One region of the Streptomyces sp. SD31 genome, then DNA from elsewhere that is predicted to be linked to it. Evidence: riboswitches for the same ligand, from Rfam matches in the RefSeq annotation. Region 1 holds a riboswitch; each other region holds the start of a gene.
The links. Region 1 has a riboswitch for cobalamin ahead of ACTMVF_RS37955 (cobalamin biosynthesis protein). Riboswitches for the same ligand answer to the same signal wherever they lie in the genome.

Region 1 (10,380 bases):
TGATCTCGCACAGATAGCCGTCGATGTGCATGACGAACTCGTCGAACGCCTCGTCGTCCGGCTGCTCGTCGACATGCAGGTCGTGGTGCAGCTCGGCCGTCTTGACCAGGGTCCAGATCTGCGCCCGGACCGCGGGCGCCTTCGTCGGGTCCAGGTCGGAGACGAGCGCGTACTCGTCGAGGAGCTGCTCCAGCTTGGCCAGGTCGCCGTAGGTGTCCGCGCGTGCCATCGGCGGCACGAGGTGGTCGACGACGGTGGCGTGACCGCGGCGCTTGGCCTGGGTGCCCTCGCCGGGGTCGTTGACGATGAACGGGTAGATCAGCGGCAGATCACCGAGAACGGCGTCCGGCGCGCAACCGCCGCTGAGCCCGAGCCCCTTGCCCGGCAGCCACTCCATCGTGCCGTGCTTGCCCATGTGCACGATCGCGTCGGCGCCGAACGAGTTCTCCAGCCACCGGTAGGCCGCCATGTAGTGGTGCGACGGCGGCATGTCCGGGTCGTGGTAGATCGCGATCGGGTTCTCGCCGAAGCCGCGCGGCGGCTGGATCATGACGACGACGTTCCCGAACCGGAGGGAGGCGAGGACGATGTCCTCCCCGTCGACGTACAGCGAACCCGGCGGTTCTCCCCACGCCTCCAGCATGGCGTCCCGCAGCTCCGGGTCGAGCTTGTCGAACCACGCCCGGTAGTCGGCGAGCGGCACCCGCGCGGGCGCGGCGGCCAACTGGTCCTCGGTCAGCCACTCGACGTCGTGACCGCCGGCCTCGATGAGCCGGTGGATCAGCTCGTCGCCGTTGTCGGGGTACTCGGTGAGGCCGTACCCGGCAGCCTTCAGCGCGTCCAGGACCTGTACGGCCGACGCGGGCGTGTCGAGGCCGACCGCGTTGCCGACGCGCGAGTGTTTGGTCGGGTAGGCGGTGAAGACGAGCGCGAGCTTCTTCTCGGCGTTCGGCTTGTGCTTCAACCGCGCGTGCCGTACGGCGATCCCCGCGACGCGCGCCGCCCGCTCCGGGTCGGCGACGTACACGGGCACGTCGTCCGGACCCTGCTCCTTGAAGGAGAAGGGGACGGTGATGAGGCGGCCGTCGAACTCGGGGATCGCGACCTGCATCGCCGCGTCCATGGGGGAGAGGGCGGCGTCGGACTGCTCCCAGGCACTCTTCGACGACGTCAGGCACAGGCCCTGCAGCACAGGGACGTCGAGCTCGGCGAGCCTGCCGATGTCCCAGGCCTCCTCGTCGCCGCCCGCCGACGCGTGCGAGGCGTGCGTGCCGCCCGCCGCGAGGACGGTGGCGACCAGGGCGTCGGCCTTGCCGAGGATCTCGTAGAGCTCCGCGTCCGCACCGCGCAGCGAACCGCAGTACACGGGCAGGGCGTTGGCGCCCCGCGCCTCGATGGCGTCGCACAGGGTGTCCACGAAGGCGGTGTTGCCGCTCAGCTCATGGGCCCGGTAGAAGAGCACGCCGACCGTCGGACGGCCGTCGAGGAGGGGACGCTCGCCGTGGACGCCGTACTCCGGCATCTTCTGCGGCTCGACGAACCCCTCGCCCGTCAGCAGCACGGTGTCGGAGAGGAACCGGGCGAGCTCGGTGAGGTTGGCGGGCCCGCCCTCGACGAGGTACTTCAGTGCCTCGGCCACCACACCGGCCGGCACCGACGACTCGGCCATCAACTCGGCGTCGGGCACGGCCTCGCCGCCCAGCAGCACGGTCGGGACGCCGGACGCCTTCAGCTTGGCGAGCCCGTCCTCCCACGCCCGCTTGCCGCCCAGCAGCCGTACGACGGCGATGTCCGCGCCGTCGAGCAGCGCGGGCAGCTCACCGTCGACGTCCACGCGGGTCGGGTTGCCGATCCGGTAGTCGGCACCGGAGGCGGCGCGGGCCGCCAGCAGATCCGTGTCGGCGGTCGACAACAACAACACAGTGCTCATGCGGGCGCTCCCGGTGGAATGAAAGGCAGTCCTTGCGGCGCGCCCGACTCGATGAGCCGCCAGAGCGCGTCCGTGTCCGCGTGCTGTTCGATCAGGTCGCCGAGCCGGTCGAGCTGCTCCTCGCGCAGCGCGGCGAACGACGTGTCGGCGGCCGGCACGAAGCGACGGCCCGCGGCGGCCGCCACCTCACGCAGAAAGGCCCGCCGGAAACCGTCCGACTCCAGCGAGCCGTGCCAGTGCGTGCCCCAGGTCTGGCCGACCCGGCAGCCGTCGAGGAAGGGTTCGCCATCGGTGATGGAGGCGAGCCCGTGATGGATCTCGTACCCCTCGACATGCTCGCCGAGGGCTTCCCCCACCGGCCGGGTGAGGGTCTTCTCGCGCGCGAACCGCACCCGCACGGGAAGGACACCGAGCGCCTCCACATGCCCCTTGCGGCTCTCGACCTCGTCCTCGATGTGCTCGCCGAGGACCTGGAAGCCGCCGCAGATGCCGAGAATGGGCCTGTGCTGAGCGGCCCTTCGGACCAGCGCGTCCGCAAGTCCCCGCTCCCGCAGCCACTCCAGGGCCTTGACCGTCCCCCTGGTCCCCGGAATCACGACGAGATCGGCGTCGGTGAGTTCCTCCGGCCGGTCCACGAACCGCACCACGACACCCGGCTCGGCGGCCAGGGCGTCGACGTCGGTGAAGTTCGACATGAGGGGGATCGCACAGACGGCGACACGGAGCACGTCCTCGCCGACGGGGGCGGAGACCTGGGACTCCCTCACCGCACCCCGCAGGGAGACCCGCAGCCCGTCCTCCTCATCGATACCGAGCCCGTGCTGAAAGGGGAGGACGCCGTACGTGTGCCGACCGGTGAGGCCGTGCAGCATGTCGAGCCCCGGTTCGAGCAGCGAGACGTCCCCACGGAACTTGTTGACGAGGAACCCGGCGACGAGCGCCTGATCCTCGGGGGAGAGAAGCGCGACCGTCCCGAAGAAGGAGGCGAAGACCCCGCCACGGTCGATGTCACCGACGACGAGCACAGGCAGCCGCGCATTGCGCGCGATCCCCATGTTCACGATGTCCGTCCGCCGCAGATTGATCTCGGCGGGAGAACCGGCCCCCTCACAGATCACCGCGTCATACGTGCCCCGCAACTCGGCGAGACAGTCGAGCACGGTCCCGAGGAGTTGCTGCTGCCGCCCGCCGTGATAGCCGCGCGCACTCAGCTCACCGACCGGCTTGCCCATGAGCACGACCTGACTGCTCTGCTCGCCACCGGGCTTGAGCAGCACGGGGTTCATGAGCGCGGTCGGCTCGACGCGGCAGGCCTGCGCCTGCATGGCCTGCGCCCGCCCGATCTCGGCCCCCTCCCGCGTCACGAACGAGTTGAGGGACATGTTCTGCGCCTTGAAGGGCGCGACCTTGACCCCCTGCCGCACCAGCCACCGGCAGATCCCGGCGGTGACGACGCTCTTGCCGGCGTCGGAGGTGGTACCGGCGACGAGAAGCCCACCGACCGTCATGACGTACGCCCCTTCACGATGCGGCGCGCGGCGACACTGACGCCGAGCGCGAGCCAACCGACGCGCCGGGAGAGCCGTACGGCACGCTCGATGTCTTGGGTGACGACGGCACGCCCGGCGGCACCGTTGAGCACCGGCCGGTGCTCGACCCGCCCCCGGTACGACAGGGTTCCGCCCAGCCGCACCCCGAGGGCGCCGGCGAACGACGCCTCGACCGGCCCGGCGTTGGGACTCGGATGCTTGCCGGCATCGGCGCGCCAGGCCTGCACGGCCCCCCGCGGATCGTCCCCCGCCACAGCCGCGAGCACGGCGGTGAGCCGCGCCCCGGGCCACCCGGCGACATCGTCGAGCCGGGCCGAAGCCCACCCGTACCGCCGGTACTTGGGCGACTTGTGCCCGACCATGGCGTCGAGCGTGTTCACGGCCCGAAACCCGACCAGCGCCGGCACTCCTCCCAAGGCCCCCCACACCAGCGCTCCCACGACCGCGTCGGAGGTGTTCTCGGCGACGGACTCGACCACGGCCCGGGCGATCCCGTCAGCATCCAGCGCCTGCGGATCCCGCCCGCACAGATGCGGCAGCCGCGCCCGAGCCGCCTCGACATCGCCGGCCTCCAGGGCACGCCCGATGCCCCGGGCCTCCCGGGCGAGCGAAGTCCCCCCGACCACGGCCCAGGTGGCGGCGGTGGTCAGTGCGAGGGAGGCGGCGGGAGAGGTACGTACGGCACGAGCGGCGACGGCTGCGAGCGCTACGGCGCCACCGGCGCACACGGCGGTGTGCAGCGCGCCCCACCCCCGGTGGTCCCGCCACAACACCCGCTCCACGGCGCCGGCGGCACGCCCGAACGCGGCGACCGGATGCCCCCGGCGAGGGTCGCCGAGCAGCAGATCACCGAGAAGTCCGGCGGCGGCGCCGTACGCGAAGACGCGATCGGCACGCATCGGAGTCAGCCGACCGTGGGGTCAGACGCGGGTCTGATACTGCATGTCGATCGGCAGGCGAGCATCGCGTTATGTCCTCACTCAGGGTGTCCACGCCCTGGTTCGACGAGACCGGCGGCGAGAGTTCCTGGCTCCCGGGGCTATCTACCCCGGTGACAGTGGCGGGACCGCGCCGGACTTTCACCGGCTTCCTCTTCTGCCGCCGTACATGGCTCCGGAAGTCCACCACGGGGTTGGAAGGGGCGTCAACTTGCCGTTGACCTGCGACAGCGGAGTGTGCAGAACCCCACACCGGAGTCGAAAGCGCCCTGCCCGCCACCGTCGTGAGACGGAGGCGGGCAGGGCGGATGCGGAGGCCGGTGTGTCAGGCCACGATCAGATAGATGCCGTAGGCCACAGCCGCCGCACACGCGGCGAAGCACGCGTACGCGCCGGTGACCGCCAGGGCGGCCGAACCGCCCTGGGCCGAGGCCTTCTCCTGGCGGGACAGGCCCGCGATACCGAGGGTGAACAGGCCCACCAGGGCCACCGTGACCACGAGGCTGACGCCGAAGACGGAGCCGAGGGCCACCCAGTCGATCTTCATGATTCTTCTTTCCGGGTAACTGGGGTGAGTAAACGGCCGGGTGTCAGACCGTGGCCTGCGAAGGCGTCGGCTCGGAGGACGGGGCCGGGATCGTGGCCGCCAGGTCCTCGGTCACCGTGCCGCCCGTAGGAGGCGGGGTCACGGCGGCCATCGCCGTGGTGACGACACCCGCCGGCTCGTCGGTCTCGTTGACGTTCGTGTGGTCGACGACCTCACGGCGGGAGATCTTCCAGATGGCGGCGCTGGAGGCGACCAGGAACACCGCGACGAGGGCCGTGCCCCAGGCGCCGAAGCCGGTCACGTACTCGGCGAGCGCGCCGACCAGTGCGGCGGCCGGGAGCGTGAGGCCCCAGGCGACGAACATGCGGGTGGCCGTCGACCAGCGGACCACGCCGCCCTTGCGGCCGAGGCCCGCGCCCATCACCGCGCCGGAGACGGAGTGCGTGGTGGAGAGGGAGAAGCCCAGGTGGGAGGAGGCCAGGATGACCGTCGCGGCGCTGGTCTGGGCGGCGAAGCCCTGCTGCGGCTGGAGGTCGGTCAGGCCCTTGCCCATGGTGCGGATGATGCGCCAGCCGCCGAGGTAGGTGCCGAGCGCGATGGCGATGCCCGCGGAGAGGATGACCCACATGGGCGGGTCGGAGTCGGGGGCGAGGGTGCCGCCGGCGACCAGGGCGAGGGTGATGATGCCCATCGTCTTCTGCGCGTCGTTCGTGCCGTGGGCCAGCGAGACCAGGCCGGCGGAGGCGATCTGACCGGCGCGGTAGCCCTTCTTGGACGCGTTGCCGTCGGCCTTCTTGCCGAGGGAGTACGTCAGGCGCGTGGCCAGCAGCGCGGCGATGCCCGCGACCAGCGGGGCGGCGATCGCCGGGATCAGCACCTTGGTGACGAGCACGTCGCCGTGGACCGCGCCGACGCCGGCCGAGGCGATGGTGGCGCCGATCAGGCCGCCCATGAGGGCGTGCGAGGAGCTGGAGGGCAGTCCGACCAGCCAGGTCAGCAGGTTCCAGAGGATCGCGCCGACCAAGGCGGCGAAGATGACCTCGGGACGGATGCCGGTCTCGTCGACGAGACCTTTGGAGATCGTGTTGGCGACCTCCACCGAGAGGAAGGCGCCGACAAGGTTCAGCACGGCGGACATGGCCACCGCGACCTTGGGCTTGAGCGCACCGGTCGAGATGGTCGTGGCCATCGCGTTGGCGGTGTCGTGGAAACCGTTCGTGAAATCGAACGCGAGTGCGGTTACCACCACAATCGCGAGGATCAGCGAGAAGTTTTCCATTTACCCAGGCAATCGTTCGAGGTCGTTGTCCGGACGAACGTAGGTAACCTGAGTGAACGGAAGATGAACTGAGGCAGGCCGCACGGTGTCCTGCGGAGGGGGTTGTTCTGACGGAAGCGGAGATTGCTGCTCCGCCGGTCTCGTCGGTCATCGCACGGCCCAGGCGCCGCAAGGCTCAGGAGCCCCGGGCGAACTTCCTCAGCTGGGTCATCGACCCGTTGAAGAGATTCTGGTCACCCGGCAGGCTGCCGCTGCCGTTGTCGTACTGCCAGATGGTCCAGAACTGCCATCCGGCCGGCAGTGCCCCCGCGGTCGCGGAGTCGTAGCGGGCTATCCACAGTGCGTGATTCGAGGCGAAGGCGCGGCTGGCGCCGGTGCAGGTGTTCCACCAGTGCGTGGTGGTGTAGATCACCGGACGACGGCCGGTCAGCCGTTTCACCTCGTTGCTGAAGGACTGGATCCAGCTGACCATCTTCGCCTTGCTCAGCCCGTAGCACTTGTGCCTGCTGTACGGGTTGTACTCGATGTCGAGCGCGGGCGGCAGCGTCCAGCCGTCCGACGTCCAGCCGCCGCCGTTGCGCACGAAGTGCGCCGCCTGCGTCTTGCCCGACGACTTGTTCGGCAGCGCGAAGTGGTACGCGCCGCGCATCAGGCCCACGTTGCGCGAGCCGTTGTACTGCTGGTTGAAGTACGGGTTGCGGTAGGTGTGGGACTCGGTCGCCTTGACGTAGACGAACTTGGCGCCCTTCGCCTTCGCGCTCTGCCAGTTGACGTTCTTCTGGTGGGACGAGACGTCATGCCCCTTGGGCTTGCCGGCCGCCGCGGCCGGAATCTCGACGAGTGCGGTCCCCCCAAGGGCGAGCGCTGCCACGGATGCCGCTATGAGGCGGGAGCGGTGGCGGGACGGTTTGCGATCACGAGCCATATTTCCCCCCGGAATGGCGACGTGCACGACAAATCCCCCAGAGATTACTGGAGGGTCGTTGAATGCCGATCGATCCCCGGCCAAGCATGGGAAGAGGGTGATGTATCCGCATATGTGTACTTCCGGACGCCCGTCTTCCGCCCTAAAGTGCCCCGCCCCGGTCGTGAGTTGAGGCCGCGTCGCACTCTCGGCCGACCCCGGCTGGCAGGATCGCGGTATGGCTGAGGAGCGGCGGGACCAGCGAGGCGCGCGGGATGCGCGGGAGGGTGCACAGGAAGTGGGGGAGCCGTGGGGCAGGCGTGTGCGCCCCGAGGAGGCGGACGCCTGGGAGTCCCTCGTGGCGACGGCCCGCCGGACCGTGTCCGAGGGGCTGGTCGTCGGCACGTCCGGCAATGTCTCGGTGCGCGTCGGTGACACGGTGCTGGTCACGCCGTCCGGAGTGCCGTACGACCGCCTGACGCCGCAGGACGTGACGGGGGTCGACCTGGACGGCAGGCAGGTGCTCGGCGCGCTGGTGCCGACGAGCGAGCTGCCCATGCACCTCGCCGTCTACCGCGCCACGGACGCCGGCGCCGTCGTCCACACCCACGCGGTCCACGCGACGGCCGTCTCGACCCTGGTCCCGGAGCTCCCGCTGATCCACTACATGGCGGGCGCCCTCGGCGGTCCCGTCCGGGTTGCCCCGTATGCGACGTACGGCACCCAGGAGTTGGCCGAGAACATGCTCCGTGCCCTCACCGACCGCACCGCCTGCCTCCTCCAGAACCACGGCACGATCACCTACGGCACGACCCTGGACCAGGCCTACGACCGCACGGCCCAACTGGAGTGGATGTCCCGCCTGTGGCTCACGGCGTCGTCGGTACCGGGTCTCGCGCCGACGCTGCTGTCGGAGGGGCAGGTGGCGGAGGCGGGGGAGAGGCTGCGGGGGTATGGGCAGCGGGGGTGACGGTTACCTCGACGCCGGTCCAGGCATTTCAGCCCTCAGGGACGGGACGGGTAGGGGCGGCGGGGGCGAGGAAAACGGGACCCTCACTCCAACCCGCCCTCCCACTGGCCGCTCCACCCGTCCGCCCGGACACTGGAACACGTGCGCACTGTCAAAGCGACGGCCGCCGCCGTCACCGTGGCCCTGGCCGCCGGTGCCGCCACCGTGGCGGCCGGCCGATTCGCCAGCGGAGCCGCGCTGACCGCGCCCGCGGGCCGCCCCCTGCCCACCGAACCCAAACTCACCGTGCACGCCACGGCCGCCGGCCAGATCGCGCTCACCCGCGACCTGGCCTCCCTGCGCCCCGGCACCTACGGCCTCTCCGGCGACGGCTCACACGCGGTCGTCGGCCCCGTCCTCGCCGCGGCGAACCACTCCGCCGACACCGTCATACGCCGTCTGGAACGCGTCACGCACGGCACCCTCCGGCCCGGCGACAGCGTCTGGCTCACCCCCAACGTTCACGTCGGCAACCCGAGCGCCGCCCTCGGCCTCGACCACGCCGACGTCGACATCCCCGGCGAACTCGGCGGCCTGCCCGCATGGTTCGTCCCCGGCGCCCGCGACACCTGGATCATCGCGGTGCACGGCCTCGGCACCACCCGCGAACACGCCATGAACGTCATGGAGTTCCTGAGCGGCCGCCACTTCCCGGTCCTCGCCCTCGCCTACCGCGGCGACCTCGGCGCACCCCGCCCGCCGGACGGCCTGAACCACTTCGGCGAGACCGAGTGGCGCGACCTGGACGCGGCCATGCGCTACGCCGTGCGGTACGGCGCCAAGCAACTCGTCCTGCTCGGCTGGTCCACCGGCGCGACGATGGCACTGCGCGCCGCCGCGCACTCGGGGCTGCGTGACCATGTCTCGGGCCTCGTCCTGGACTCCCCGGTGCTCAGCTGGGAAGCCACCCTGCGCGCTCTCGCCACGGCTCGCCACACGCCGAGCGCGTTGCTGCCGCTCGCGGTCCGCGCGGCACAGGGCCGCACCGGCCTGCACGCCGACCGCGGCCACGACACAGGCGCCCCCGACCGCCTCACGGTGCCGACGCTGATCTTCCACGGCCCCGACGACAGGGTCGCCCCCTGGACCCTCTCCCGCCGGCTGGCCGACGCCCACCCCAACCTGGTAGCCCTCAACACGGTCAAGAATGCTCCCCACGCCGCCATGTGGAACGCCGACCCGGAGTCCTACGAGGAGTCCCTGCGCCGCTTCATCACACCGCTCATGTGACGCAACACCGCTCATGTACGCGGCCGAAGCGGCACCCCTCCGCACCTGCTCGGACCTTGCCCGCCACCCGGCTCCCCGCACCGGTCCCACAGATTCCGTTTAACCCCGTACCACTGGCCTGTTATGAGTCCCTCGCCACCCGCCGGGCCCCGTGCGTTGGCCCTCTCCGTCGCCCCTCGTGACATTCCGTTTGGGTTTTCGGACCGTCAACCGGAAGACTGCACCCGTGACGTCCCGTATCCCGCGCGACTCCAGGCTTCGACTCGTCCGCCCGCGACCCCTGGCCGCCGCCCCCTCAGCTGTGAACCAGCGGCGCCCACGCCGCCCCGCGCCCCGTCCTCCGGAGGGCACCCCGGCCCGGTCCGAGCTGGCCAGAATGGCTCGCTCCGGTCTGGCCGGCGCGGCCCGCGTCGCCCACTGGGCCGACGCCGCGCTGCGCCCCGGCCGTGACGGTGGGAACCCCGACGGCAAGGGCACCCTCTCCGACGCGACCGCCGAACGCGCGGCCCAGGACCTCGGCCTGACCGTCGCTCAGGTCCGCGCCGACTGGGACACCGCCCGCCTCGCGGGCCTCGTCGAGGTGCACGGCGACAGCGCCCGCCCCGGCTGGCGGCTGCGCGCCTGGGACCGCGACGACAGCGCCGTACTGCGCGGCTGGGTCGCCTTCTTCGACGCCTGGTCGCTCGCCCACCCGGAACCCGAGCAGCACGAGCACGCCGCCGCCGTGGCCGACGTCGTCTCGGCCATGCCCCAGGTGCTCTCCTTCCTGCAGCTGTCCGCCGGGCCGGTCCCGGTGGAGCAGCTCCTGGACCTGCTGGAGCAGCGGGTCACCGAGCTGCGCACCGAGCGCTGCGAGATCCCCTACGGTCCCCAGCCCGAGCCGGCCGCCGACGCGGCAACGGCCGCTGAGGACACCCCCCTCGCGCCCCTCCTCGACTGGGCCCTGCACGCTCTCGCCTCCGTCGGCGCCCTCACCTACGGCGACGGCCAAGC
Region 2 (10,380 bases), on a different contig from region 1:
CGTCAAGGACGTCGACGAGGCCCACCGGGTGCTCAGCGAACTGGGCGCGCACATCGTCGCGGGTCCGGTGCCGACACCGGTGGGCCGCAATCTGATCGCGATGCATCCGGACGGGGCGATCTACGAGTACGTGGACCGCCAGGGATCGGGATCGTAGCCGAGGCCGTCCGGAATCTTCGGGTCGGCGAGCTCGGCACGCGTGAGGATCAACGTCAAGCGCGCATCTCGGCGGTGACGGCCCACCGCTGATGGTCGCGCCAGGCCCCGTCGATGAAGAGCATGCTCGGCGAGAAGCCCTCCAGGCGGAAGCCGCAGGCCCGGGCGAGGGCGATCGAGGCGGTGTTGGCCGGCTGGACGTTGATCTCCAGCCGGTGCAGCCGCATCGGCCCGAAGGCGTGGCCCACCACCAGGTCCAGGCCCTCCCGCATCAGGCCCCGCCCGGCCGCGTGGGCGAAGGCGCCGTACCCGAGGGCCCCGCTCTGGAAGGCGCCCGCGACGATGTTGTTGATGTTGATGAACCCGGCGATCCCGCCACCGTCGTCCTTCGCGCAGACCAGGAACCCCGCCTTGGTCGGATCCCCGATCAGCCGCCCCGCGTAGGCGGCGTACGCGGCGGCGCTGTCCGGCGGGAAGAGCCACGGCTGATGCAGTTCCTTGCTCTCCCGGACACGCGCGGTGAACTCGTCACCGTCCTGGTAGGTGAAGTGGCGTATGCCCACGCGAGGGCCTTCGGCGAGATATCGGGACGCGGGATGAGGCATTCGGCCAGCCTACGACCCGCTAGCGGCGCCGGCCCAGGAAGAACGCCCCGCACAGCGCACCGATGGCGCCCACACCCAACAGAGCCATCCACAGCGGCATCGTCACCTCGGGAATGAGCAGCCGGATCTCGGTGTCGCGGGTGTTCTGGAAGATGAAGATCAGGACGAGGACCACGAGCACCAGCACGACGACCCTGGCCGGGGTCAGCGCCTCGCGCAGGCCGCCCCACCGACCGCCGCCCTTCCCGCCGATCTTCGACGTCTTCGCGGTCATATGACAAGGATGCTCCGGATGACGCGCTCACGCACGGTGAACGCCCCGCAGGGCCCTCAGCCGACCACCGGCAGCCGGAGCACCCCCGTCTCCCCGGGCGTGCTGACCACCGTCACCGGCTTGATCCCCCGGTTCCCGAAGTACGCGTCGTCACTGGCGGCGATCACGAACCGCAGCCGGTGCCCCTTCTCGTACCGGTGCACGATCCCCGGCAGGGTCACGGTGAAACTCTTCGTGACGTCGGGCACCCGCACCGGCGCGACCAGCCGGTGCACCAGCGTCTTGCTGCCGTCGGGGGCGACGTCGTACAGCTTGGCGAACAGGACGAGCTTGTCGGCGGCGTCCTGGGAGTGCTGGGTCCGCTCGGCCTTCGGGGAGACGACCTTCAGCGTGGCCCGGGGCGCGCCCACGACGTCGGTGGTACGCGCGAGCGGCTCGCTGGTCCAGCCGAGGTAGGTGCCCGGGGTGTCGTACGGCGCCGGGTCCGGCAGCCCGAGGACCCCGTACAGCGAGCTCTCCGAATGGCTCGTGGAGACGGGCCAGTTGGTGTACGTACGGCTGCCGCGCGCCACCTTGCTGCGGTTGTCGACGAGTTTGCCGTCGCCGGAGAGGTAGAGGGTCCGGCTGAGCACGGGGACGCGGTCGGCGGTGGCGTACCTACCGCTGGGGTCGGTGATCCAGTCGCGGTAGTAGGCGAAGGCCGGCCCGGTGTCGACGTTCTTCTTCCCCAGGTAGCGGTCGAACCAGGCGAGGATGCGGCGGCCGACGTAGCTGGTCTCCAAGTTGCCCTGGGCGAGGTTGAGTTCACCGGCGGCCGGGGCGCTGATGCCGCCGCTGTGGCCCCAGGACTGCCAGATCATCTTCGTCGCGGTCCCCTGACCCTTGAGCGTCTTGTACGTCGCTGTCGCCTCGTTGAGGTTGAAGAGGCTGTCGGCCTGGCCCTGGACGAGGAGGGTGGGTGCTGTGACGCGGTTCAGGTACGACACCGGCGAGACACTGCGCGCGTAGGCGAACAGCTCGGCGGTCTGCTTCGCGGGGTAGCGGCCGGAGTTGAGGGTGCGGACGGTGTCGCAGGCCTTGGTGACGAAGTGCAGACAGGCGAGGGAGTTGATACGGGAGGGGTCGAGGTTCGGTTCCAGCAGGGGCTGGCCCTCGCCGATGAGGTAGAAGCCGTTGGCCCACTGCCATTTGAAGGCACCGGGCACGCTGCCGCTTCCGGCGGCGTTGTTCGGGTCGAGGGAGTACGCCAGGTCGTTCCAGGTGATCATCGGCACCAGGGCGTCGAGACGCTGGTCGACCGCGGCCGTGGCCAGCTGGATGGCCCCGCCGTAGGAGCCGCCCACCATGCCGACGCGCGGGTCGCCGGGGGCGTCGAGGGTGACGAAGTCGGCCTTCGTGCCGTCGTCGGCGGCGCGTCCGCCGCCCAGGAAGTCGACCAGCCGTGAGGCGGCGACGCCGTCGATGGTGGGGTCGTCCAGCGAGATCAGGCAGCCGGACTTGCCGAAGCCGAGCCCCGAGTAGACGAGGGAGACGTACCCGCGCTGGGCGAAGGCCTTGCCGATGGCGTCGGTCGAGCCGTCCGTCTTGCTGCCGCCGAAGCCGTTGGTGGCGAGGACGGCGGGTGCGGGGTGGGCGCGGTCCACGCCCGCGGGCCGGTACAGGTCGGCGTCGACGGTGCAGGTGCGGCCGCCTGCCTGGACGGTGAACTTCAGGGCTGTGACGGTGAACTGGCCGGTCGCGGCGGTGGCCGGAGCGGTGAGCGCGAGGGGTGCGGTGAGCGTGGTGCCGAGGACGAGAGCGAGTGGGGCTCGGAATCTGGGCATCCGACGGGACACTAGGACCTCCACACTGAGGCACGCTGGGGAACAGCCCGGCTTACTGACCAGTAAGTACTGGCCGGTTGTCATGGTGTGACACGTGTCAGACGAGGTCAATCGCCGTGACGGAGGTTTCTTGACGGAAATTCAGTGAAGGTGGGTCAGGCGAGGGCGGGCTCGTCGAGGGTCAAGGTCCCCGCGTCGGCGTCGAGTTCGGCGCTCAGCCCGAAGGGAATCGTCAGCGCACCTTCACCGTGCCCGAACCCGAACTCCTCCACAACGGGCACACCGAGGCCACCCAGCCGGTCCAGGAGCAGCGCACGCACCCGCTCGTACGGCCCGCACTCCTGCCACGACCCGAGCAGCACCCCGCGCACGCCGTCGAACAGGCCGGCGCGGTGAAGTTGGGTGAGGTAGCGGTCGAGCCGGTAGGTCTCCTCGCCCACGTCCTCCAGGCACAGCAGGCCGCCGCGTGCGCTGGTCCTGGCATGCGGAGTGCCCGCCTCGGCGGCGAGCAGGCAGAGGCAGCCGCCGAGCGTGACACCGTGCGCCCGGCCGGGGACCAGCGCGGAACTGCCGGTGGAGGTGATCGTGCGCACCGACTCCGGCTCGAACAAGGTGGCTTTCAGATGCTCCTGCGCCCGCGCGTTCTTGATGAAGTCGACGCCCGCCGCCATCGGCCCGTAGAGCGTGGCCAGACCCAGCCGGGCGGCGAACGCCTCGTGCAGCACGGTGATGTCGCTGAAGCCGACGAACACCTTCGGTCCGGCCGCCCGCATCGCCTCCCAGTCGAGCAGGTCGATCATCCGCTGCACTCCGTACCCGCCCCGCGCGCACAGCACCGCGGCCACGGACGGATCGCACCAGGCGGCCCGCAGATCGGCGGCGCGGTCGGCGTCCGTGCCCGCCAGATAGTCGAACTCGCCGTGCCGGTCCAGCACATGGGGTGCCACCACCGGGTCGAGGTCCCAGCCCCGCAGCACGTCGAGCCCGGCCTGCAGCCGCTCCTCGGGCACGGGACCGCTGGGGGCGACGACGGCCACGCGGGCGCCGGGGGCGAGTCGGGGCGGCCGTACGAGTGGCCGTAGGGGCGCGTTCACTTGGCGAGCTCCAGCTTCGGGATGCCGGGCGGATTCAGTCCGAAGACCTGGGCGTACAGGGAGAGTTCGGACTCCAGGACGCGGATCATCGTCTCCGCCCGCCGGAATCCGTGGCCCTCCCCCTCGAAGGCGATGTAGGCGTGCGGCACCCGGCGGCCCTCCAGGCGGGCCAGGAACCGCTCGCACTGGGAGGGAGGGCAGATGACGTCGTCGAGGCCCTGCAGCAGCAGGAAGGGCGCGGTGAGTCGGTCGGCGTGCGCGGCGGGTGAGCGTTCCGCGTAGCGTGCCGGTACCTCGGCGAGCGGTCCGACCAGGGTCTCCAGGTACCGCGACTCGAGGTCGTGGGTCTCTCCGGCGCCCCAGCCGGCCAGGTCGAGGATGGGGTAGAGGATCGTGCCGCAGGCGTAGACATCGGTCGTGGTGAGCGACGCGGCCGCGGTCCAGCCGCCCGCGCTGCCGCCGCGGATGGCGAGCCGGTCGCGGTCGGCGGTGCCCTCGTCGGCGAGGGCGAGCGCGACGGCCGCACAGTCCTCGACATCGACCACGCCCCACTGCTCGCGCAGCCGGTCGCGGTAGGCCCTGCCGTAGCCGGTGGAGCCGCCGTAGTTGACCTCCGCGACCCCGATGCCGCGCGAGGTGAAGTAGGCGATGGCCAGGTCGAGCACGAGGGGCGCCCGGCCGGTCGGCCCGCCGTGCGCCCAGACGACGTACGGCGGCGGTGTGCCGCCGGGGGCGACGCAGCCGGGGTTGTGGGGCGGGTAGATGTGCGCGTGGATCTCGTCTCCGGCGGGGCCGGTGAAGGTGCGGATCTGCGGTTCGGGGTAGTAGGCGGGGTCGACGGCGTCGTCGTGCTCGGCGCCGATGACCCTGGCCCGGCCCGTGCAGGTGTCGAGCTCGATCACCTCGTGCGCGCTGCGAGGACTGGCGCCGACGGCGACGATCCTCTCGCCGTACACCGCGAGTGTGGGCTCGAACTCCGTCCAGGGGCCCGCCGCGTCGACGATCTCGCCGGTCTCGGGATCCAGCACCCCGAGGGCGGTCGACCCGCGACCGTGCACCACGGCGACGAGCCCGCCCGCCAGCGGGGCGAACCAGCGCAGGCCCGGCTTCCACAGCGGCCCGCCGAACTCCTCCTCGCGCGGGCACAGGGGTTCGCCGTCGCGATAGAGGTTCCACCAGCCGCTGCGGTCGCTCGCGTACAGCAACCGGCCGTCCTGCGACCAGTCCACCTGCGCGATGGACTCCTCCGGGCCCCCGGCGACGGTCCGCGGGCCGCCGAGCGTGCCGTCGGCGGCGACCTCCGCGACCAGCAGCTCCGTACCGTCCCACGGCATCCGCGGATGGTCCCAGACGAGCCATGCCGCGCGCCGCCCGTCGGGCGAGATCCGCGGTCCGGTGACGAACCGGTGCCGGTCGTCGGTGAGTTCGCGTACGGCGTCGCGGTCCTGGGCCGCCGAGCCGTCCAGCGGGACGGCGGCCAGGACGCGGCGCACATCGGTGGGGTTCTCGCCGGTGAACTCCTCCAGCACGCACCACACTTCGCCGAGTTCGAGTCGCACCTGCGGCTCCACCCAGCGCAGTCCACCGCCCACGGTGGACACGGGAGTGAGCGCACGCGGCTCGCCGCCCTCCTCGTACCGGTAGAGCCGCTGGTCGGCGAAGTTGACGAAGACGACGAGCGGCCGGCCGTCGACCGGCACGCCCGCCCAGGGATGTCCGCCGTACTCGACGACCCTGCTGCGCACGTTCCACGGAGCGGGCAGCACCGGCTCCTCCCGGCCGTCGGCCCGCCGCCGCACGAGTGTGCGCCGCCCGCCCTCCGTGGGCCGCGGCTCGGTCCACCACGCCTCGTCGCCGACGAAGCCCACATACTCGGGGTGCCCGTCATGCGTGGCGGCGAGGGCCGCGTCGATGGGCGAGGGCCAGGAACCGTACGCCAGCGTCCGCACTGTCTGCCTCAACTCCCCTAGGCCGTCCGCAGAAACCGGTCGAGTACACGGACGCCGAAGTGCAGCGCCTCCACCGGCACGCGCTCGTCGACGCCGTGGAACATGGCCCCGTAGTCGTAGCCGTCCGGCAGCTTCAGCGGGGAGAAGCCGTAGCCGGTGATGCCGAGCCGGGAGAACTGCTTGGCGTCCGTGCCGCCGGGCATGCAGTACGGCACCACGTGCCCCTCGGGCGCGAACTCCTCGACGGCGGCGCGCATCTTGGCGTACGTCGGCGAGTCCACCGGCGACTGGAGGGCCACCTCGCGATGGTGGAACTCCCACTCCACGTCAGGCCCGGTGAGTTCATCGAGGGTGGCGCGGAACTCGTCCTCCATGCCCGGCAGACAGCGGCCGTCGACATAGGCCACGGCCTCCCCCGGGATGACGTTGACCTTGTAACCGGCTTCCAGCATCGTCGGGTTGGCGCTGTTGCGGACGGTCGCCTCGACGAGCGCGGCCGCCGGGCCGAGCTTCTCCAGCAGGCCGTCCACGTCGTCCAGGTCGGCCTCCAGGCCGTACAGCGCGGCGAGTTCGACGAGGGCGGCGCGGACCGTCGGGGTCAGCCGCAGCGGCCACTCGTGGGCGCCGATCCGGGTGACGGCGGCGGCGAGGCGGGTGACCGCGTTCTCCCGGTTGGGTCTGGAGCCGTGCGCGGCCCGCCCGCGGGCGGTGAGCTTGACCCAGCCGGTGCCGCGCTCCCCGGCCGCGATGGGATAGATCTGCCGCCCCCCGCCGTCGTGGAAGGTGAAGGCACCGGCCTCGCTGATGCCCTCGGTGCAGCCCTCGAAGAGCCCCGCGTGCCGGTCGGCGAGAAATCCGGAGCCGTCCTCGGCGCTCGCCTCCTCGTCGGCGGTGAACGCGATCACGATGTCCCGCCGGGGCCGCACGCCTTCCCGCGCCCAGCCCCGGACGACCGCGAGGACCATCGCGTCCATGTTCTTCATGTCGACCGCGCCCCGGCCCCAGACGACCCCGTCACGGATCTCCCCGGAGAACGGGTGCACGCTCCACTCGGCGGCCTGCGCGGGCACCACGTCCAGATGGCCGTGGACGAGCAGCGCGTCCGCCGACGGGTCGGTGCCCTCGACACGGGCGACGACGTTCGTACGGCTGCTCGTGCGCTCCAGCAGGGTGGGCTCCAGGCCCGCCTCGGCCAGCCGCGCGGCGGCGTACTCGGCGGCGGGCCGCTCCCGGCAGTCGCCGCCACCCCGGTTGGTCGTGTCGATGCGGATGAGGTCGGAGGTGAACGTGACGACCTCGTCCAGTGCCTGCCCGTCAGCCATACTGCTCCTCCATCGCGGCCGAGACGATCGTGGTCACTGCCTTGAAGGTACGGATTCCCTCGTACATCCGCTCGCTGGTGTACGCCACCTTCCGCTCCCCGATCCGTTCGACACCGGGGACGACGGTGGCCGCCATGGCGAGGTGCTCGGCGTCGAACTCGACGGCGACGGTGAACGGGCCGCCGCTCACCGGCTCCTGACGGACCGCCAGCGCGGCCGCCTCCTTGGCGGCGGCCTGGATGTCCGCGGCGGTCCTGGCCGGCGTACGGCACACGGCGGCGTACCGCGAGACATGGTCCTTGACGGCGACCTTCAGCGCGCCGGGCGCGTACCCGAGCGCGTCCTCGCAGGCCACGTCGTCGCCGGTGACGAGCACGACGGGCACGCCGTACTCGGCGACGACATGCGCGTTCAGCAGCCCCTCGCTCGCCCGTACGTCGTTCAGCCACACCCCGGTGATGGAGTTGGCGAGGTAGGTGTGGGCGAGGACGCCCTCCATGCCGGCGCCCGCGTGGTAGCCGACGAAGGCGATGCCGTCCACGTCGCCGTGCTGCACGCCCTCGACCATGGACAGCGCCTTGTGCCGACCGGTGAGCATCTCCGCCCGCTCGTCGAGCCGCTCCAGCAGCAGATTGCGCATGGTCCAGTGCGCCTCGTTGATGACGACCTCGTCGGCACCGCCGGCGAAGAACCCCAGCACCGCGGCATTGACGTCCGAGGTGAACATCCCCCGGCACCGCTCCCACTGCGACGTCCCGGGCAGCACGTCGGCCGGCCAGGTAACGCCGGTGGCGCCCTCCATGTCGGCGCTGATGAGGATCTTCATACCAGGCCCTGTCCTCTCCAGGTCGGACAGCCGCAACGATTCGGCGACATCAATGGCTGACACCAGTTTCGTGGAGGGCAGCGTGAGTGTAGACCGACATCGGCGTGTCGCCACGGCTTTGCCCCAGGATGGCCTGAGTCTCGTACGGCTTCGCGCCGCGTCAGAACTTCGTTTCGAGCGAGTGGCCCACCTCGCCGGGTGCCGCTGGGCAGGAGGGTGACGTCGTAGCGCGTGTCGACGGAGCCGTTCCAGCGGCCCTGGAGCTCCGGAAGCCACGAGAGTGGTTTCGTCAGAGGCGTCGGCGCCGTCGCGGCCGACGGCCCACGCCGCGCCGAGCGCACCGGAATACCGAAAACAGGTACGACAGAACCAGGCGAACGCCCCTTTCGCGCCCCCGAGGCGCGCTTGTCAGCCACCCTGTGCGGGCACTACTGTCACCACGCCTTGGTGAACGGGAAATCCGGTGTGATGCCGGTGCGGCCCTCGCCACTGTGAATCGGGAAGTCCGGCTCCAGCCCTCACGGGCAGCCACTGGGTCTTGGGACCCGGGAAGGCGGAGCACGGGCGGTGGTACCCGTCAGCCAGGAGACCGGCCAAGGCGCGTCAACCATCCACGAGGTGCTGGAGAGGGTCTGCTGAGCCATGCACATAGCCGAGGGTTTCCTGCCTCCGGCGCACGCGGTCGCCTGGGGCGTCGCGTCCGCGCCATTCGTCGTCCACGGAGTCAAGTCACTCACCCGTGAGGTCAGGGAGCACCCCGAGAGCACACTGCTCCTCGGCGCCTCCGGGGCCTTCACGTTCGTCCTGTCCGCGCTGAAGCTGCCCTCGGTGACCGGCAGCTGCTCGCACCCCACCGGCACCGGCCTCGGCGCCATCCTGTTCCGGCCGCCGATCATGGCGGTCCTGGGCACCATCACCCTGCTCTTCCAGGCGCTGCTGCTCGCGCACGGCGGCCTGACCACGCTCGGCGCCAACGTCTTCTCGATGGCGATCGTGGGGCCCTGGGCCGGATACGCCCTGTACAAACTGCTGCGGCGGTACGACGTGCCGCTGATGGTGGCGGTGTTCTTCGGTGCGTTCCTCGCCGACCTGTCCACCTACTGCGTCACCAGCGTGCAGCTGGCGCTCGCCTTCCCCGACCCGAGCAGCGGATTCCTGGGCGCGCTCGGCAAGTTCGGCTCCATCTTCGCCGTCACCCAGATCCCCCTCGCGGTGAGCGAGGGCCTGCTGACGGTGCTCGTGATGCGGCTGCTGGTGCAGTCCAGCAAGGGCGAACTGACCCGGCTGGGCGTGCTCCTCACCAAGAAGCAGTCCGGGACCGGGACCGAGACCCAGGTGGTGGGCCGATGAGCAGGAACACGAAGATCAACCTCTTGCTGCTGCTCGTCGTGGCCGCCCTCGCGGTGCTGCCGCTGGCCCTCGGCCTCGGCGACCACAAGGAGCAGCCGTTCACGGGCGCCGACGGCGAGGCGGAGAACGCGATCACCGAGATCGAGCCGGACTACGAGCCCTGGTTCTCGCCGCTGTACGAACCGCCCTCCGGTGAGATCGAGTCGGCGCTCTTCTCCCTCCAGGCGGCCCTCGGGGCCGGTGTCCTCGCCTACTACTTCGGTCTGCACCGCGGGCGGCGGCAGGGGGAACAGCGGGCGCTGGAGCGGGTGGGGGACACCGGCGGCGCAGCCGGTGACACCGCCGGGGAATCCACGGCCGAAAGGGCCTGAGTTCCGTGCTGCCGATCGACGCGGCGGCGCACAGCAGTCGCTGGCGCCGCCGTCACCCCGTGGACAAGGCCGTGCTCGGGCTCGGTCTCACCGTGCTCGCGATCTCGCTGCCGCCCTGGCCGGGTGCGGCCCTGGTGCTCCTGACGTCTCTCGTGGTGCTGCTGGGACCGGCGGGCGTGCCCGGCCGCCGGCTGTGGCGCGCCTACCGCGTTCCGCTGGGCTTCTGCGTGACCGGCGCGGTCACGTTGCTCGTCCAGGTCGGCGGGCCGGAGGGCTTCGTGTCCCTGGCCGACGACGGTCCCCTGCGCGCCGGGGAGCTGCTGCTGCGCACCTCGGCCGCCTCGCTCGGGGTGCTGCTGTTCGCCTTCACCACTCCGATGTCCGACCTGCTGCCCCGCCTGGTGAAGGCCGGGGTGCCCGCACCTGTCGTCGACGTCGCCCTGGTGACGTACCGCATGAGCTTCCTGCTGCTGGACTCGATGCGCCGGATCCGGGAGGCCCAGGCCGCCCGGCTCGGGCATGCCGGCCGGGCCGCGGAGTGGCGTTCCCTGGCCGGGCTCGGGGCCACCGCGTTCGTGCGGGCCTTCGACCGGGCCACCCGGCTCCAGGC
Region 3 (10,380 bases), on a different contig from region 1:
CTGAAGGCGCTGGAGGAGCTGCGCCTCGCCACCGCCGGGGACTATGCGCCGGAGGTGGTGGGGTCGCTCGCACGGGTGCTGGCCAGAGACTGTCTGACATGGCCTGTGGCTGGGTAACCCATGGGTAATGAGCGCCCTTCCAGCCGTACGTGGTTGGATGCGAATGAGAGGGTGTCCGGGGGCGAGCACTAGCCAGCCCACTCCACGGAACTGGCAGGCGGGAATCGTGAGGATCTTCGGCAAGGGACGGCACCGGCCCTCCGCCTCCTGGCGGCAGGCCACCGACCGGGCGTTCACGCTCATCGGCGACGGCCGGTACGAGGACGCGGGCGCGTTGCTGACACGCGCCGCCGATCTGGAGCCCTGGCTTTCGGAGTCCTGGTTCAACCTCGCCCTGCTGCACAAGTTCCGGCACGACTGGGAGCAGGCCCGCGCCGCCGGACTGCGTGCCGTGGCGCTGCTCGACCGGGAGACCGGGGCGCCCGACTGGTGGAACGTCGGCATCGCGGCCACCGCCCTGCAGGACTGGCCGCTGGCCCGGCGGGCCTGGCAGGCCTACGGGCTGCGGGTGCCCGGCGGGGCGACCGAGTCCGGTGAGCCGGTCGGGATGGACCTGGGCAGCGCGGCCGTACGACTGTCCCCCGAGGGGGAGGCCGAGGTCGTGTGGGGGCGGCGGCTCGACCCCGCCCGCATCGAGGTGCTGTCGATCCCGCTGCCGTCCTCCGGGCGGCGCTGGGGCGAGGTCGTACTGCACGACGGGGTGCCCCACGGCGAGCGGACCACGTCCGCCGGGCACGCCTACCCCGTCTTCGACGAGATCGAGCTGTGGGCGCCCTCGCCGGTGCCGACCTGGGTGGTCCTCCTGGAGGCCGCCACCGAGGCCGACCGGGACGCCCTGGAGCAGCTCGCGGCCGAGGCCGGATTCGCCGCCGAGGACTGGTCGTCGTCCGTGCGGCTGCTGTGCCGGATGTGCTCCGAGTCGCGGATGCCGTCCGACGAGGGCGACGGGGAGCACCTGGACCCGCACGACCACAGCGAGCCGGGTCACCCCGGGCCGCTGGGGCACCGCACGGACGGGCAGCTGTGGGTGCCGGAGCGGGAGTGCGGGGTGGCTGCGCCGGCTGCGCTGGTTCGGGGGTTGCTGGACGGGTGGGTTGCCGACAGTCCGGATTCGCGGGATTGGCGGGATCTCGAAGAGGTCTGCTGAGCATTCGCCGTACCCTGTATCAGCATCACATCCCCTCTTTGGCTCTTTTGTTTGTGCAGGAAGGCATACGTCTGTCATGGCCCAGCAGGACACCGATCAGCAGCACGCGGGCGTGCTCCCCGTCGACGACGAGGGCTTCGTCATCGACACGGAGGACTGCGAGGAGCGCGAGCAGGCGTACCGCGAGCGTGGCACCTCTCGGCCCATCACGGTCGTCGGAAACCCGGTGCTCCACAAGGAGTGCAAGGACGTCACCGAGTTCGACGACGAGCTGCTGAAGCTGGTCGACGACATGTTCGCCTCGCAGCGCACCGCCGAAGGCGTGGGCCTGGCCGCCAACCAGATCGGCGTCGACCTGAAGGTCTTCGTCTACGACTGCATGGACGACCAGGGCAAGCAGCACGTCGGCGTCGTCTGCAACCCCAAGCTCGTCGAGCTGCCCGCCGAACGGCGCCGCCTGGACGACAGCAACGAGGGCTGCCTGTCCGTGCCGACGGCGTACGCGCCGCTGGCCCGCCCGGACTACGCCGAGGTGACCGGGCAGGACGAGAAGGGCAACCCGATCAAGGTGCGCGGCACCGGGTACTTCGCCCGGTGTCTGCAGCACGAGACCGACCACCTGTACGGCTACCTCTACATCGACCGTCTCTCCAAGCGGGAGCGCAAGGACGCGCTGCGGCAGATGGCCGAGAACGAGCCCCGCTACCCCGTGGTCGCGAACGACTGAGGCCCCTGGAACGTCCTCCGGTAGGCGTTCGGGGTCGTCCCCAGCGCCCGTACGAACTGATGGCGCAGTGCGGCCGCCGTGCCGAAGCCTGTCCGGCCGGCGATCGCGTCCACCGTCTCGTCCGTCGCCTCCAGCAACTCCTGCGCCAGCAGCACCCGTTGGCGCAGGATCCAGCGGTAGGGAGTCGTACCGGTCTCCTGCTGGAAGCGGCGGGCGAAGGTGCGCGGTGACATGTGCGCACGCTCGGCGAGCTGCTCGACGGTGACCTCCTCGTCGAGGTGCCGCTCCATCCACGCCAGCACCTCGCCTACGGTGTCGCACTCGGAGCGGGGCAGCGGGCGCTCGATGTACTGGGCCTGCCCGCCGTCCCGGTGCGGCGGCACCACCATGCGCCGGGCGATCCTGTTGGCGACCTCCGGGCCCTGCTCCTTGCGCACGATGTGCAGGCAGGCGTCGATGCCGGCCGCGGTGCCTGCGGAGGTGATCACCGGGTCGGCGTCGACGTACAGCACGTCCGGCTCGACGACCGCCCGCGGGAAACGCCGGGCGAGTGTCTCGGCGTGCCGCCAGTGAGCGGCGCAGCGCCGCCCGTCGAGCAGCCCGGCCGCGCCGAGCACGAAGACGCCGGAGCAGACGCTGAGCACCCGGGCGCCTCGGTCGACGGCCCGGCGCAGGGCGTCGAGCAGCTCGGGCGGATAGTCACGGGTGACGCTGCGGTCCGAGGCCGGTACGGCGATCAGGTCGGCCTCCTCCAGGCGATCGAGGCCGTACGGAGTCGAGACCGTGAGGCCGGGGACGTGGGTGCTCAGCGCCGACCCCTGGGCCGAGACCACGGCGAAGTCGTACACCGGCAGGCCCTCGTCGCTCCGGTCGAGGCCGAACACCTCGCAGACGACGCCGAGTTCGAAGGGGTGCACACCGTCGACGAGGATGCAGGCGACGTTCTTCAGCATGCTGCCAGTGTGCCTCGCCGGTGGCAGTAAATCGAGGGTCTACGGCAGTCCTGCCACTGTTCGTAAGGAGTGTCCGGCGCGAGAGTGGTGTCATGACTACGGAACAGACAGAAGGACTGCTCGCAATGATCACCGTTCTCGGCATGTTCGTCCTGCTGGTCCTCCCCTCGGTGATCGGGATCGTGCGCGACCGGCGCATCGACCGTCAGATCAGGGAGGCGGAGGAACACCGGGCCCGGCAACAGGGCTTCGCGCCGGCGGCGTAACCTCTCCTGCACCGACAGGGGAGGATCATGAGACACAGACTGTGGGCCGTGGCAGGCGGGGCGGCAGCCCTGACCCTGCTCACGGCCACCGGCGCCCATGCCGAGGGCGAGGGTGACATCCGGGTCACCAAGACGGTCGTCAACGGCGGCAAGAACGTCATCGTCGGGACGACGAAGGTGGTCGAGTACCCGATCGCCATCACCATCACGGACGACTCGGGGGTGAAGGGGCTCAACCGCGTCAGCACCTCCAACACGTCCAGTGCCGTAGGGGGCGGCTTCGCCGAGTGGGTGGACACGACGTGTGTGAAGAAGTCGTCGACCACGTCGGTCTGCACGGCCACGATGAGGATCACTCCGTCCTGGATCCCCCACTACAGCGACGCCGACAGCAACAAGGCCGCCGGTGAATGGCAGGTCAACGCCACCGTCAAGGCGAACGACGGTGACTACTGGATCTCCGACCGCATCGGCCTCTACAAGGTCAAGCGCGCCTCCAGGCTCACGACGGACGCGACCCCCGAGCCGGTCGCCAAGGGCGCCTCGCTCACCGTCAACGGCAAGCTGACGCGCGCGAACTGGGAGAACCTCGAGTACCACGGGTACACGCAACAGGCGGTCAAGCTCCAGTTCCGGCCCGCCGGCGGCGCCCACTACAGCACGGTCAAGACCGTGCGGACGGGCGAGCACGGCAAGCTCAGCACCAAGGTGACCGTCACCTCGGCGGGCAGCTGGCGCTGGTACTTCCCCGGCACGACGACGACCGCGCGGGTCGTGTCGGCCGGGGACGCCGTCACGCTGAAGTAGGGCCGGACATACGGCTCAGAAGTCCTCGTCCAGGTCGACCGTGCCCTCCACGGCGACCTGGTACGCCGACGGACGCCGCTCGAAGAAGTTGGTGAGCTCCTGGACGCCCTGCAGCTCCATGAAGGAGAAGGGGTTCTCGGAGCCGTACACCGGGGCGAAGCCGAGGCGCGTCAGGCGCTGGTCGGCGACGCACTCCAGGTACTGCCGCATCGACTCGGTGTTCATGCCCGGGAGGCCGTCACCGCACAGGTCGCGCGCGAACTGCAGCTCGGCCTCGACGGCCTCCCTCAGCATGTCGGTGACCTGCTGCTGGAGCTGGTCGTCGAAGAGCTCCGGCTCCTCCTTGCGGACGGTGTCGACGACGTCGAAGGCGAAGGACATGTGCATCGTCTCGTCGCGGAACACCCAGTTGGTGCCGGTCGCCAGGCCGTGCAGCAGGCCGCGGCTGCGGAACCAGTAGACGTAGGCGAAGGCGCCGTAGAAGAACAGGCCCTCGATGCACGCGGCGAAGCAGATCAGATTGAGCAGGAAGCGTCGCCGGTCGGCCTTGGACTCCAGCCGGTCGAGCTTCTCCACCGAGTCCATCCACTTGAAGCAGAACTCGGCCTTCTCGCGGATGGAGGGGATGTTCTCCACGGCCGCGAAGGCGGCGTTGCGGTCCTCCGGGTCGGGCAGATAGGTGTCCAGCAGCGTCAGATAGAACTGGACGTGGACGGCTTCCTCGAAGAGCTGACGGCTCAAGTACAGCCGTGCCTCGGGGGAGTTGATGTGCTTGTAGAGGGTCAGCACCAGGTTGTTCGCGACGATCGAGTCACCCGTCGCGAAGAAGGCCACCAGACGGCCGATGAGGTGCTGCTCGGCGGGGCTGAGCTTGGCGAGGTCGGCGACGTCCGAGTGGAGGTCGACCTCCTCCACCGTCCAGGTGTTCTTGATGGCGTCCCGATAGCGCTCGTAGAAGTCCGGGTAGCGCATCGGGCGCAGCGTCAGCTCGAAGCCGGGGTCGAGCAGGTTCTGGTGGGACATTACTGGCAGGCCTCGCAGGACTCGGGGTTTTCCAGGGAGCAGGCGACCGCGTCTTCGGGCGCCGGCTGCTGAACGGGGATGGTGGCTCGGTTCTGCGCCTGGGCGGCGCGGGCGATGCGGGTCGCCGGGCGTGAGCGCAGGTAGTACGTGGTCTTCAGGCCCGACTTCCAGGCGTACGCGTACATCGAGGAGAGCTTGCCGATGGTCGGTGTCTCCAGGAAGAGGTTCAGGGACTGGGACTGGTCGAGGAACGGGGTTCGGGCCGCCGCCATGTCGATCAGGCCGCGCTGCGGGATCTCCCACGCCGTGCGGTAGAGGGCCCGTACGTCCGCCGGGATCCAGGCGAAGTCCTGCACCGAGCCGTTCGATTCGCGCAGCGCCTCACGGGTGCGGGCGTCCCAGACGCCCAGCGCCTTCAGCTCGTCGACCAGGTAGGAGTTGACCTGGAGGAACTCGCCGGACAGCGTCTCGCGCTTGAACAGGTTGGAGACCTGCGGCTCGATGCACTCGTAGACGCCGGCGATGGACGCGATGGTGGCGGTGGGCGCGATGGCGAGGAGGAGGGAGTTGCGCAGGCCGGTGGTGGCCATCCGGTCCCGCAGGGCGGCCCAGCGCTCCGGCCAGGTCAGGCGAACGCTCGTGAAATGGTCGGGGTGCAGGACACCCTTGGCCGTCCGGGTCTTCTCCCAGGCCGGCAGCGGGCCGCTGCGCTCGGCGAGGTCGGCGGAGGCCTCGTACGCGGCGAGCATGATGCGCTCGGCGATACGCGTGGAGAGCTGTTTCGCCTCGGCCGAGTCGAAGGGCAGCCGCAGCTTGAAGAAGACGTCCTGGAGCCCCATCGCGCCCAGCCCGACCGGGCGCCACTTGGCGTTGGACCGGCCCGCCTGCTCGGTCGGGTAGAAGTTGATGTCGACGACCCGGTCGAGGAAGGTGACGGCGGTACGGACGGTGGCGTCCAGCCGCTCCCAGTCGATGTCGCCGGTCGCCGTGTCGACGAACGCGCCGAGGTTGACCGACCCCAGGTTGCAGACCGCCGTCTCCCCGTCGTCCGTGACCTCCAGGATCTCCGTGCACAGGTTGGAGGAGTGGACGACATGGCCCGGCAGGGCCGTCTGGTTGGCGGTGCGGTTGGCGGCGTCCTTGAAGGTCATCCAGCCGTTGCCGGTCTGCGCGAGGGTGCGCATCATACGGCCGTACAGGTCGCGGGCCGGGATGGTCTTCTTCGCGAGGCCCGCCTCCTCGGCCTTGCGGTAGGCGGCGTCGAACTCCTCGCCCCACAGGTCGACCAGCTCGGGCACGTCGGCGGGGGAGAACAGGGACCACAGGGCGTCGGCGTTCACGCGGCGCATGAACTCGTCCGGGACCCAGTGCGCGAGGTTCAGGTTGTGCGTACGGCGGGCGTCCTCGCCGGTGTTGTCGCGCAGCTCCAGGAACTCCTCGATGTCGGAGTGCCAGGTCTCCAGGTAGACCGCGGCGGCACCCTTGCGCCGGCCGCCCTGGTTCACGGCGGCGACCGAGGCGTCGAGCGTCTTCAGGAACGGGACGATCCCGTTGGAGTGCCCGTTGGTGCCGCGGATCAGCGAACCCCGGGAGCGGATACGGGAGTACGACAGGCCGATGCCGCCGGCGTGCTTCGACAGGCGGGCGACCTGGTGGTAGCGGTCGTAGATGGAGTCCAGCTCGTCCTTGGGGGAGTCCAGGAGGTAGCAGGACGACATCTGGGGGTGCCGGGTGCCGGAGTTGAAGAGGGTGGGGGAGGAGGGGAGGTAGTCGAGGCGGCTCATGAGCCCGTAGAGCGCGGCGACTTCGTCGACCGACCTGGTCGTGTCGTCCTCGGCGAGGCCGGCGGCGACGCGCAGCATGAAGTGCTGGGGCGTCTCGATGACCTTTCGGGTGAGGGGGTGCCGGAGCAGGTACCGGCTGTGCAGGGTGCGCAGGCCGAAGTAGCCGAAGCGGTCGTCGGCGGCGGTGTCGATCAGGTCGTCGAGGCGGGCGCGGTGCAGACGCACGAACTCGGCGGTCCGGTCGGCGATGAGCCCCTCGCGATGGCCGACGGCCACCGACTCGGTGAAGGACGTGACGCCCTGCGAGGCGGCCTCGGCCGCGATGGAGAGGGTCAGCAGCCGGGCGGCCAGCCTGCTGTAGGCGGGGTCCTCGGAGATGAGACCGGCCGCCGCCTCGGTGGCCAGCTCGCGCAGCTCCGCTTCGTCCGCGACGGCGGACCGGCCGCGCAACGCGGCGGCGGCGACCCGGCCGGGGTCGGCGTCGGGGAGGTCGGCGGTCAGCTCGGTCAGGGTCCGCAACAAGGCGGTTCCCGGAGCGTCCTCGTCCGTCGGGACGGTCGGGACGGCTGAGGCCGGGTCTGCTGGCGCGATGGTCACGTGGGGGCTCTCCCTCGCTCGGCACGGGGGCCTTGCGGGAGGGCAGGGGGCAGCACACGAGCGCACGCGGCGTCGCGTCCACCGGCCCATTCCACGAGGCCCGGACGTCGGAGCGCACCGACCGGGTGGCCGGGGCGCGCTGTCGACAGGTCCTCGGACTGACTCTCGTACGACGGCATGCGGGCATACGTGTACGAGTACACCGTTGCGGGACAGTTCCGGATTCGCACCGGATTCCCCTGCGGCGACAGCGAGCATGAGCATACATCTTGTGCCGGGCTGTCGTGTCACCCCCAGATGTTGTGTCGGGGTGGTTTCAGAGCGTCAACTCATAGGTGAGGAGCGTGATGTCGTCGAGGGCCGGGACCGGGTTCCAGTCCCGCTCGGGCGTGCGGACGAAGCCCACCCGCTCGTAGATGCGGTGGGCGCTGTGCATGGTGCGCTGGGTCGACAGGACGATGCGTACGCAGCCCTCCGTGGCCCGTGCGCGGTCGACGCAGGCGCGTACGAGGGCCTCGCCGACGCCCCGGCCCCGGGCGTCCCGCGCGACCGCCAGCATGCGGATCTCGGCCTCGCCGGAGCGCGCAATGTCGGCCATCGGCCCGCCGCTCGGCACGAAGGTCACGCCACCCAGCAGCCGGCCCTTCTCGACCGCCACCAGCACCTCGGCTGCCGCTGCTCGCTTTGCCGCGTTCCTCAGCTCGCCGAGGTACGCGTCGCTCTCCCCGAAGTCGAGCAGACCGTCCTGGAGGTAGGCCTGCGCGGTGATCTCACCGAGGGCCTCGTACTCGCCGGGTTCCACCTGCCGGATCACGATGTCCATGCAGGTGAGTGTGGCGGACGGGTACGCCGACGGGCCGCCGGATTTCTCCGACGGCCCGTCGATGCCGGGTACTCAGTGGGACGAACCCGCAGTCGCCGGCGGCAGCTCCACCTGGACGCCCGGGTCGCCCGCGTCCGCCGTGTAGTCCTCCGGCCTGGTCTCGTCGACGCCCTCGGGGGCCTTCGCCGCCTTCAGGACGAAGGTGAGGACGACCGTCACGACCACGTTCAGCACGAACGCCGTCAGGCCGATGTAGCCGATCTCCCCGATGCCGGGGATCTCCTTCGCCGAGCCGCCGAAGTGCTTCTGCGTCGGCGAGGCGACGCCGTACGCGGCGACCGTGCCGTAGATCATGCCGACCGCCCAGCCGGCCAGCAGGGCCCAGCGGTGGAACCAGCGGGTGAACAGGCCGCCGACCAGGGCCGGGAAGGTCTGCAGGATCCAGATGCCGCCCAGGAGCTGGAAGTTGATCGCGACCGTCTTGTCCATGGTCAGGACGAAGACCAGGGCGCCCACCTTCACCAGCAGGGACACCAGCTTGGAGACCTTGGTCTCCTGCGCGGGAGTGGCGTCCGGCTTGATGAAGTCCTTGTAGATGTTGCGGGTGAAGAGGTTCGCGGCCGCGATGGACATGATGGCCGCGGGGACGAGGGCACCGATGCCGATCGCCGCGAAGGCCACGCCCGCGAACCAGGACGGGAACATGTCCTCGAAGAGCTGTGGGATCGCCAACTGGGGGTTGGTGACCGAGACTCCGGCCGCGATCGCCATGAAGCCCAGCAGGGCCAGCAGGCCGAGCATGAGGGAGTACAGCGGCAGGATCGTGGTGTTGCGGCGGATCACCTCACGGCTCCTGGAGGAGAGCGTCGCGGTGATCGAGTGCGGGTACATGAACAGCGCGAGCGCGGAACCCAACGCCAGCGTGGCGTATGTCCACTGGCCCGCCTCCGGCGGGATCAGACCGCCGGCCTTGGCTGCCGTGTACTTCTCGCTCGCCGCGCCGAAGATCTCGTCGAACCCGCCCAGCTTGATCGGGATGTAGATGATCGCCACCGCGATGACGACGTAGATCAGCGTGTCCTTCACGAACGCGATCAGCGCGGGGGCGCGCAGACCCGAGGAGTAGGTGTACGCCGCCAGCACGCCGAAGGCGATGAGGAGCGGGAGGTCCTTGACGAACCAGTTGGTGTCCTCACCGCCGCCCACGCCCATCACGTCCAGCACCGCCTGGATGCCGACCAGTTGGAGCGCGATGTACGGCATGGTCGCCAGCAGGCCGGTGACGGCGACGGCCAGCGACAGGCCCTTCGAGCCGAAGCGGCCGCGCACGAAGTCCGAGGTCGTGACGTATCCGTGCTTGTGCGAGACCGACCAGAGGCGGGGCAGGAAGGTGAAGATCAGCGGGTACACCAGGATCGTGTACGGCACCGCGAAGAAGCCCGCCGCGCCGGCCGCGTAGATCGCCGCCGGGACCGCCACGAACGTGTACGCCGTGTACAGGTCGCCGCCGAGCAGGAACCAGGTGACCCAGGTGCCGAACGACCGGCCGCCCAGGCCCCATTCGTCGAGGCTGTGCTCGTTCTCGGCCTTGCGCCAGCGCGAGGCCAAAAAGCCCATGACCGTGACGGCCAGGAAGAAGATGATGAAGACGGCGAGTGCGACGCCGTTCACGCCGTCGTTCACTCGGCACCCCCACGGCGTGCACGCTGGTCACGCTGCCACAGCTTGTACGCGATCATCGTCAGTGCGGTGGAGATCAGCACCCACAGCATCTGGTACCAGTAGAAGAACGGGATACCGGCGAAGGCCGGGTCCACCTTCGCGTACGAGCCGACCCACAGCATCGCCACGAACGGCGCGATCAGGCAGAGGGCGATGACCACACGCACGGGTGTCACCACCGGTGGTCTCACTTCTGGCGCATCAGACATACGGCGGCTCCGTCCCCTCACTGATCACCTGTGCAATGCGCAGGAAATCTAGGCGACGCTTCCGCTTTATGGAACCCCCGTCCGTATAACGGATAGCACTCAACTGACAGCGCTTGCCGCTCAGCAGCAGCGGAAGCCCTGCCGGGGGTCCTGCTCCTGACGGTCGGTGCGCATGCGCTCGAAAGTCCGCCGTGAGGGCACGTCCGCCCGCGGATGGTCCCGGCGGAGGTGCGCGACATAGCGGTCGTACGCCGACTCGTCG

Region 2: another riboswitch for cobalamin. It lies ahead of ACTMVF_RS10510 (energy-coupling factor ABC transporter permease); the one in region 1 lies ahead of ACTMVF_RS37955 (cobalamin biosynthesis protein).
Region 3: another riboswitch for cobalamin. It lies ahead of ACTMVF_RS26605 (ribonucleoside-diphosphate reductase subunit alpha); the one in region 1 lies ahead of ACTMVF_RS37955 (cobalamin biosynthesis protein).

The regions. Positions count from the first base shown of each region.
Region 1 covers NZ_JBQHCX010000023.1:57,998-68,377, reverse strand. Annotated here, with positions in the region: gene cobN (cobaltochelatase subunit CobN) at 1-1,930, opposite strand, end outside; gene ACTMVF_RS37960 (cobyric acid synthase) at 1,927-3,438, opposite strand; gene ACTMVF_RS37955 (cobalamin biosynthesis protein) at 3,435-4,379, opposite strand; cobalamin riboswitch at 4,482-4,621, opposite strand; gene ACTMVF_RS37950 (hypothetical protein) at 4,744-4,965, opposite strand; gene ACTMVF_RS37945 (anion permease) at 5,009-6,244, opposite strand; gene ACTMVF_RS37940 (lysozyme) at 6,420-7,169, opposite strand; gene ACTMVF_RS37935 (class II aldolase/adducin family protein) at 7,387-8,118, shown strand; gene ACTMVF_RS37930 (alpha/beta hydrolase) at 8,260-9,387, shown strand; gene ACTMVF_RS37925 (hypothetical protein) at 9,614-10,380, shown strand, end outside.
Region 2 covers NZ_JBQHCX010000004.1:142,195-152,574, reverse strand. Annotated here, with positions in the region: gene ACTMVF_RS10550 (VOC family protein) at 1-157, shown strand, start outside; gene ACTMVF_RS10545 (GNAT family N-acetyltransferase) at 213-761, opposite strand; gene ACTMVF_RS10540 (DUF1049 domain-containing protein) at 781-1,035, opposite strand; gene ACTMVF_RS10535 (CocE/NonD family hydrolase) at 1,092-2,858, opposite strand; gene ACTMVF_RS10530 (S66 peptidase family protein) at 3,014-3,952, opposite strand; gene ACTMVF_RS10525 (LpqB family beta-propeller domain-containing protein) at 3,949-5,913, opposite strand; gene ACTMVF_RS10520 (M20/M25/M40 family metallo-hydrolase) at 5,919-7,223, opposite strand; gene ACTMVF_RS10515 (M55 family metallopeptidase) at 7,216-8,049, opposite strand; cobalamin riboswitch at 8,478-8,661, shown strand; gene ACTMVF_RS10510 (energy-coupling factor ABC transporter permease) at 8,692-9,399, shown strand; gene ACTMVF_RS10505 (energy-coupling factor ABC transporter substrate-binding protein) at 9,396-9,770, shown strand; gene cbiQ (cobalt ECF transporter T component CbiQ) at 9,776-10,380, shown strand, end outside.
Region 3 covers NZ_JBQHCX010000013.1:19,223-29,602, forward strand. Annotated here, with positions in the region: gene ACTMVF_RS26570 (HD-GYP domain-containing protein) at 1-117, shown strand, start outside; gene ACTMVF_RS26575 (tetratricopeptide repeat protein) at 227-1,207, shown strand; gene def (peptide deformylase) at 1,284-1,934, shown strand; gene ACTMVF_RS26585 (helix-turn-helix domain-containing protein) at 1,910-2,887, opposite strand; gene ACTMVF_RS26590 (hypothetical protein) at 2,980-3,153, shown strand; gene ACTMVF_RS26595 (hypothetical protein) at 3,181-3,960, shown strand; gene ACTMVF_RS26600 (ribonucleotide-diphosphate reductase subunit beta) at 3,976-4,983, opposite strand; gene ACTMVF_RS26605 (ribonucleoside-diphosphate reductase subunit alpha) at 4,983-7,364, opposite strand; cobalamin riboswitch at 7,492-7,628, opposite strand; gene ACTMVF_RS26610 (GNAT family N-acetyltransferase) at 7,681-8,187, opposite strand; gene mctP (monocarboxylate uptake permease MctP) at 8,260-9,870, opposite strand; gene ACTMVF_RS26620 (DUF3311 domain-containing protein) at 9,867-10,118, opposite strand; gene ACTMVF_RS26625 (CstA-like transporter-associated (seleno)protein) at 10,239-10,380, opposite strand, start outside.